2 regions of the uncultured Sneathiella sp. genome follow, and region 2 is predicted to be linked to the other one. Evidence: riboswitches for the same ligand, from Rfam matches in the RefSeq annotation. Region 2 holds a riboswitch; the other holds the start of a gene.

Region 1 (4,214 bases), on a different contig from region 2:
CATCCTGATCTACGGTCTGCCCGCAAAGCCGTCCTGGCATCTGGCGGACATATTTCTGACGCGTGGCGAGCAAGCCAACATAGGGGCCGCCGAATGATAGCGGCACTCCGATGGATTGACCTTCCCCCGCGACAATATCCGCCCCCATGTCGCCCGGCGGGATAATGACACCAAGCGAGACAACTTCATTAACAACAACAATCAGAAGGGTGCCGGCTTCATGACATTTATCGGCGAGCGCCGTAAAATCCTGGACGCGACCAAAGAAGTCAGGATTCTGAACAACGACACAAGCAATGTCTGATCCGATATGCTCATCAAAATCCTCGTCGCCTTCCAATACAGGCGGGAGGTTTTTTGTCTCGAATTCCGTAAATTGCAAGGTTGTCCGTGTCACATCCCGATAATGCGGGTGCAAATTGCCCGAAATAATCGCCTTCTTGCGACGGGTTACGCGGCACGCCATCAAGACCGCTTCCGCGCAGGAGGTTGCACCATCATACATTGACGCATTTGCGACTTCCATCCCGGTTATCATCGCCACCTGGGTCTGGAATTCGAACAGTGCCTGAAGCGTGCCTTGGCTGATTTCCGGCTGATACGGCGTATATGACGTCAGAAACTCGGAGCGCTGTATTGTGTGATCGGCAACCGAGGGGACATGATGCTGATATGCCCCGGCTCCCAGAAAACAGGGCGTCATATATGGGGACAGGTTTTTTGCAGCAAGAGTACGGAAATTCCTTTCAACCGTCATTTCACTCTCATGCAACGGCAAGTCAAGCAAGCCTTCGAGCCGTGCGTCTCGCGGAATATCCGCAAAGAGGTCATCAATGGACGGGACTCCAATTTTTGCCAGCATTTCTCGCCGCTCTTCCGCGGTATGGGGCATATATCTCATTCGTCGAGACCCTCGACATAGCTTTTGTAGGCGTCTTCATCCATCAGGTCATCAATTTCGGTACTGTCCGTTACCTTTACTTTTGCAAACCAGCCCCCCTCCAGAGGCGCCTCGTTGACCAGTGTCGGCGACCCTTCTAGGTCTTCATTTACCTCGATCACCTCACCGCTGACAGGAGAGTAGACTTCTGATGCGGCCTTGACGCTCTCGACCACGGCAAGTTCGTCACCTTTCGCAATATCCGAACCCACTTCCGGAACTTCCACATAGACCACGTCACCCAACTGCCCCTGAGCATAATCACTGATGCCGATCGTTGCCACATCGTCCTCCAGCAGCACCCATTCGTGATCTTCCGTATACCTGTATGACATTCAATACACTCCGTTAGAAAATTAACCTCGATAATAACGCTGCTCGACAAAAGGCATTTTTACGATGGTCGCAGCGCGCGCCTTTCCTCGGACAAGCAAATTGATTTTCGTACCCACCGCTGAGAATGCGAACGGTACATACCCCATTGCAATAGGAGCTTCCAGACAGGGAGAGTAACCACCGGACGTTACTTCGCCAATCACATTACCATCTTCGTCGGCAATTTCCGTATGTTCCCGCGCCGGCGCCCGTCCTTCGGGGACGATACCGACGCGTTTCATTGTCGGCTTATTCGTGATTTCAGCCTTTATGACGGCAGCGCCAGGGAAGCCGCCCTCCTCGCGGCGACGCTTGCTAATCGCCCAGAGCAGTCCGGCAGAAATTGGCGTAGTCTGTTCATTCAGATCATGTCCATACAAACAAAGCCCCGCCTCAAGCCGCAGCGAATCGCGCGCGCCAAGCCCGATTGGCGCAACTTCATCCTCCGCCAGTAACTTCCGGCAAAAGGCAACGGCATGTTCATTGGGAATGGAAATTTCATAGCCGTCTTCACCGGTATAACCGGAACGCGTCACAAAACAGGGAACTCCATCCAGAGACACTTCGCGGAAGGTCATAAATGGCATTTTCGTCACGACATCCGCATACCGTGCAAGTACAGCGGTGGCTTTCGGCCCTTGCAAGGCGACAAGCGCCCTGTCGGCAAGCTCCCGGACTTCCGCCTTGCCAGCAAGCCCCTTTTCCAGCAAGGCAATATCCTGCTCCTTGCAAGCGGCATTGACAACGACGAAAAGGTCCTTTTCTCGGCGCGTCACGATCAGATCGTCCAAGATGCCGCCTTCATTATTGGTGAGGAAGCTATATCGCATTTCACCGGGGGCCAGCGCCTGGATATCACCGGGAATTAATTCTTCAATCGCGGATGCAGGATCATCCCCGGATATAACGACCTGCCCCATATGAGAAACATCGAACAGCCCCGCAGAATCGCGGGTGAACAAATGTTCCTTCAGGATTCCCGTCGGATACTGGACAGGCATATCATATCCCGCGAACGGCACCATTTTCGCGCCCAATTCAACATGCAGATCATGGAGGATAGTTTTTTTAGCGGTAGATGCTTCACTCATACGTCAATCCCGGTTTCAGACAAAAGGCTATGTCCCAACGCTAGCTCTGCTGGAACCTACCCCCTCTGTCTTATAACCTGAGAGATTTGACGATTATGGATGCCACAACAATGACAACCATCTCGCTTACCCCTTCGGTGAAATCACAACTGTGATTTGCTTTCCAGAGTTTCATCCCCCTGCGGTCCGTTTGCCTGAGAGTTTCCGGGGTGGTTGCTCCTTCGGCGATGGTTTAGACGCCCATCTCTCCCGCGGGGATCGACTGAATGTGCATGAATAATAAGACTGATTTTGGTTTAGTCAAACAAGTAATGCTCTTTTATAGATTTTCAGCTTTAAAGCTCCAACTGCTCCCTGGTCAGTTGAAACCCTATGATGATGACATAGTCACCGCCGGTTTTAAGCCCCGTCAACGGAATACGTTGTTGCAGTTCTTCCTGAACGGTCGCGCGCCGCCGCCCTTCCTCGACTTCCAGCGGGCTGTAGAAAACTTCCTTGGCGATAATCTCCCCTGACCTTTCGGCGATTGCCACAAAGAACGGAAATTCCTCTGTCTGGCTCTCTGCCGCCGGACCTTTGGTCGCGCCGATGCGCAGGATCAGTTCAACGACAACCGCTGTATCGTCATCCACATACTGACACTGCCCGCTGAATGGCACGATGATTCCCTCAAACCGAACATCAACAAGGTCACGTCCCTCTCCTTCCCGGAACAGGGTGATTGTTTCCGCGCCCGGCAGGACTTCCACTCTTGGACAAGGCAGAGGCGGTTTAGACGATCCGAAAATACTGAAGATATCCGTATCGACACTTCCGCTGCATGCTGACACCAAAAACAACGGGGCTGCCAGTACAGACATACGGGGAAGTTTATTTAAAAATTTAAGCAAGGGCATTAGGATCCCGAAGAATTTAAAGACTAATTTTTAACATAAGTTCTATTGCAGGGCGACAAATCAACGACGTTATCCATCAGCATGTAAAGAAATTGCCACACCACTATAGTCGTCGTCATTTCAATTTACCTCGCCTTGTTATGGCATTACCCTTGAAACTGTTGTATGAGTCCGGCAAATCTAGAATGGACTGATGCAATAAGCAAGTTTTCACCGGGACACGATATTGATCGTGAAACGTGACCCGGAGCGGAAAGAGCATGAACACAGAAAAACGCACATTGTTACTGGCGGCACCGCGTGGATTTTGCGCCGGCGTAGACCGTGCAATACAGATTGTCGAGCGGGCACTCGAGAAGTATGGCGCACCGGTCTACGTCCGCCACGAAATCGTGCATAACCGCTTTGTTGTTGAAAATCTTGAAAAAAAAGGCGCTGTCTTTGTCGATGAGCTAAAGGATATCCCGAAAGATGTGCCGGTTATTTTCTCGGCACACGGTGTTGCGAAATCCGTCCCGGCAGAGGCTGAGAATCGGAAAATGTTCTATATTGACGCGACCTGTCCACTGGTTAGTAAAGTACATCGGGAGGCCGAGCGCCATGAACGCGACGATAAGGAAATAATCCTTATCGGGCATCGTGGACATCCTGAGGTGATCGGAACCATGGGACAGCTTGCCGAGGGGAAAATAACCCTGGTGGAAACGGCAGACGAAGCGCGGGCATTTGTGCCCAAACAGCCCGGCAAGGGCCTCGCATATCTCACCCAGACAACATTGTCCGTTGATGAAACCCGGGAAATTGTCGGCATCCTGAAAGAGCGCTTTCCGGACATCGAGAGTCCGAGGAAGGAAGACATTTGCTATGCGACAACCAACCGGCAGGCGGCGGTGAAAATTCTGGCTGAGCGCT
Region 2 (4,214 bases):
ATGGCCTTGTAATCGTCAACCGCGTTTGCTTCCTTCGTCGCAATGAAGGCGCTGCCCATATAGGCAAGGTCCGCCCCCATCGCCTGCGCCGAGAGAATGGAACGTCCGTTCGCAATCGCGCCAGAGAGGGCAATAGGGCCGTCAAAAAACTGCCGAACCTCAGATACCAGCGCGAAGGGGCTTAACCTCCCGGCATGCCCGCCGGCACCCGCACAAACGAGGATCAACCCGTCAACGCCAGCCTCCAACGCTTTTTGCGCATGACGAATGGTTGTCACATCATGGAGCACAATACCGCCATAGGAATGTATCGCCTCCACGACTTCGTTCGGCGCCCTGAGACTGGTGATAATGATGGGCACCTCATGCTTCACGCAAAGAGCAACATCCTCATCTAGCCGGGAATTAGATGCGTGAACAATCTGATTAACCGCGAAAGGGGCCACCTTCTTATCCGGATTGGCTTCCGCATATTCCGCGAGTTCCGTCTTTATCTGGTGCAGCCATTCGTCAAGCTGAGAGGCCGGTCGCGCGTTCAGTGCCGGAAAGGAGCCAACAATGCCTTGCTTACACTGCGCAATCACCAGTTCCGGATTCGAAACAATAAACATTGGTGATGCAATGACCGGAAGAGAAAGTCGCCCCTCCAGAACAGCTGGCATTGACATGTAAAGGATGACTCCTAGTTCATTGGAAAGTTTAGCCAAGCTTGGATCTTCCGCCCAGTTACCCGGCTTGCGGCGATTATTAGCAGGATTTTTCAAAGATGACAAATTGTCATTATTGACAAAATTTCATTTTTTATGTTCGCACTTGCAGCATTATTACGAAAAATCGTTTCAAAACAGAATATTATTACTTTCGGTCGAATATGAAAAAAATCTACACCTGAGTCAGGGTTAGCGAGAAATCGCCCTGAAATTGAATCTCAACCACGTTTTATGATGATTTTGATTCTCTTTTGCTTGTCAAAGTAACGCGTAAAAGGCCCGGTAACATAAATGTAAGGCAAATATTTTCCTCCTATCGGGACATTCTTGCCCACCTTTAAATCCCGGCACTAGTGTCTTCGCATCATTTTCGCCGCAGGGTATGGAAACCATTATGTTTTATGCCGGTCTCGTTCTGGCACGAACACTGCATATTGATCGCCGAACTAATTTTTATGGAGAGAATCGTGCTGCATGCTGAAGTGAATGACTTGTCGGTTGAGAACAGATTTGAAAAACGTGGAGCCTTCCGGGTCTCCAATCCTGTGCTGAGTGTCGAGATAGATGGAACGCAGTTTTCAACAGAAAACTGGTCCCTTGACGGCATGATGATAAACGGCGTTCCGGATCGGATAGAGCTGGACGAACCTGTGCAAGGGATTATCGGCCCTGTTGGCTCTCCGGAAATGTGCCGCTTCGGGGGACGGATTGTCCGTGTCGATACACATAATATGACAACAGCAATTGAACTGGACGAGAAGAGCCCTGACGTTGCGGCATTGTTACCTCTGTGGGTCCTGAAATACGGTACCCGTTGAGCTTCAACCCTACATCCAACGCTTGACATTAATCAGATACCATACCTAAGGTTGCTGTACTTGCCGCTCGATGATCGGCATACCTTGAATTTCCTGATGGGAGAGACCGGGCTTTCCGGCGCCGAAGGAGCAACCGCCCCGGAAACTCTCAGGCACCTGTACCGTCAGGACAAAAGGCTCTGGAGAGAATGCGTCTGCCATATAAGGCGCATCACCGAAGAGGTAAGCTGGAATTTTCCGGCGCAATCTTTCAGGTACCCGGACAGAGGGGGCATCATTTAGCGCGTTGGTGATTTTCACCGGAGTGAGGAAGGGTGCCCGAGATGACGACAACTCCCAAAACCAGCCTTGGTAATGTCACACCCGTTGTGCCATCAAAGCCAACAAGTTCCGTAAACCCGACGTCGCAAATGGACGTCAATATAAGCGTCACCGATCTTTATACGATTGGCATTGGCCCGTCGAGTTCCCATACAGTGGGACCCATGCGCGCCGCGAAACGGTTTGCCGACCGGCTGAACAGTGAAGGTCTGCTCCTAATAACGGACCGGCTTCTTGTGGAGCTATACGGATCCCTCGCGCTCACCGGGCATGGGCATGCGACCGACATTGCCATCCTTCTCGGACTAAGCGGCAAACGCCCTTCCACTGTGGATCCGGAGGAAGTTCAGCCCCTGATCGCCGAAATTCGGAAAGCCGGGACGCTCTCACTCAATGGTACGCACGCCATTCCTTTTTATGAAGATCAAAGCCTCCTGTTCCTAAAAGATAAGCTCCTGCCTGAACACTCAAACGGCATGCGTTTTTATGCATACAGCAAGGACGGGGAGGAATTATTCTGCCAGGACTATTTTTCCGTCGGCGGTGGCTATGTCGTCTCGCATAACGAAGGGGACCGTGCAGAAACCCGTGGCCATAACATCCGCCTGCCCTACCCTTTTACATCGGCCGATGAATTGCTCGCCTTGGGGAAGGAAAGCGGGCTGAGCATCGCAGAGATGATGCTTGCAAATGAAGGCAGCTGGCGGTCAGAAGAGGAGACTTTCGCCTTTCTGGATGATGTGAATGACGCCATGATCAGCTGCATAAAGCGCGGATGCGAGGGGGAAGGCGTATTACCCGGTGGCCTGAATGTGAAGCGGCGCGCCAACAAACTCTATAAAGACCTGATGGAAAACCCGGAACGGGCATCGCGCGACCCGCTGACTGTCCTCGATTGGGTCAATCTTTATGCTTTGGCTGTCAATGAGGAAAATGCCGCAGGCGGCCGCGTTGTCACCGCCCCCACAAACGGGGCCGCCGGTGTGATCCCGGCTGTCCTTAAATATTACCAGCGGTTCTGTCCGGGTGTCACCAAAGAGGGAAGCCGTGACTTCCTGCTGACGGCTGCTGCAATTGGCGCAATCTATAAGAAGCGCGCTTCGATCTCAGCGGCAGAGATGGGGTGTCAGGGAGAAGTCGGGGTTGCCTGCTCCATGGCTGCAGGGGCGCTGACCGCCGTTCTCGGAGGGACGAATGAGCAGGTAGAAAACGCGGCGGAGATCGGGATGGAACATAATCTCGGTCTGACCTGCGATCCCATCGGCGGGCTTGTTCAGATTCCCTGTATCGAAAGAAACACCATGGGTGCCATGAAGGCAATCAACGCCTGCCGCCTGGCGCTGTCCGGGGATGGCGTTCACGTTGTCTCCCTTGATGAAGTAATCGAGACCATGCGACAAACCGGCGTCGACATGCTCAGCAAGTATAAGGAAACCTCACAAGGCGGGCTTGCCGTGAATGTGGTGGAATGCTAACGGCTTAACGTTCCCGCGTCAGCATCTTCTGAATATGAAGCGGCAGCGCGAAAGCGGCCTGATGGACTTCCGGTGTATAATATTCCGTTTCTATTTCTGCGTCGATATATCGCTGCGCCAATTTGGCAAGGTCGGCCCGGCGATGGCCTGTCTCATCCGTCGCCCACCCATAGGCCATAACACCGCCAACGTAACTCGGGATGGCGGCAAGGTAAAAGGTCACATCCTTGAATAAACGGCCCAGCCGATCGTAACTTTCCCTGAGCTCGTTCTCCTGAACAAACGGGACGCCGTTCTGGGTGATGATGATGCCCCCTTCGCTCAGGCATGACTTACAGTCGCCATAGAATTCCTCTGTATAAAGGACTTCACCCGGGCCGTGCGGATCCGTGCTGTCGATAACTATCACATCCCAGCGCGCGTCTGTTTCTTTGACGAATTGACAGCCATCCGCAATCACAAGCTCAAGCCGAGGATCATCAAAGGCCCCGCCAGAGACGGATGGCATATATTTTTTGCTGAGTTCAATAACTGTACGATCAATATCAACCAGTGTAACCGCAATATTCTTATGTTTCATCAACTGCCGCGCCGCGCCGCCATCTCCGCCGCCAATCACAAGGACGCGGCGCGCCTTGCCATGGGCAAGAAGCGGGACATGCACAAACATTTCATGATAGATGAATTCGTCATTTTCCGTCGTCTGGATCGCGCCATCAAGGGACATGACCCGTCCGAACTGACTATTCTCGAATATAACCAGATCCTGAAGATCGGTCTTCTCGCGGTAGATCACCCTCTCGACATTGAGCGCGAGATTAACACCAGAATGCAACCCCTCATCGAAGAGCTCCATCAACTGACAATTCCCCGCTTTATCTCATTGACCT

The links. Region 2 has a riboswitch for glycine ahead of AAC599_RS13995 (L-serine ammonia-lyase). Riboswitches for the same ligand answer to the same signal wherever they lie in the genome.
Region 1: another riboswitch for glycine. It lies ahead of gcvT (glycine cleavage system aminomethyltransferase GcvT); the one in region 2 lies ahead of AAC599_RS13995 (L-serine ammonia-lyase).

What each region holds. Positions count from the first base shown of each region.
Region 1 is NZ_CAXBKA010000005.1:122,893-127,106, reverse strand. It holds gene gcvPA (aminomethyl-transferring glycine dehydrogenase subunit GcvPA) at 1-892, opposite strand, end outside; gene gcvH (glycine cleavage system protein GcvH) at 898-1,275, opposite strand; gene gcvT (glycine cleavage system aminomethyltransferase GcvT) at 1,297-2,406, opposite strand; glycine riboswitch at 2,470-2,575, opposite strand; glycine riboswitch at 2,579-2,668, opposite strand; gene AAC599_RS12845 (hypothetical protein) at 2,742-3,236, opposite strand; gene ispH (4-hydroxy-3-methylbut-2-enyl diphosphate reductase) at 3,563-4,214, shown strand, end outside.
Region 2 is NZ_CAXBKA010000006.1:7,035-11,248, forward strand. It holds gene AAC599_RS13985 (nitronate monooxygenase family protein) at 1-668, opposite strand, end outside; gene AAC599_RS13990 (hypothetical protein) at 1,178-1,528, shown strand; glycine riboswitch at 1,616-1,702, shown strand; gene AAC599_RS13995 (L-serine ammonia-lyase) at 1,852-3,324, shown strand; gene speE (polyamine aminopropyltransferase) at 3,329-4,180, opposite strand; gene speD (adenosylmethionine decarboxylase) at 4,180-4,214, opposite strand, start outside.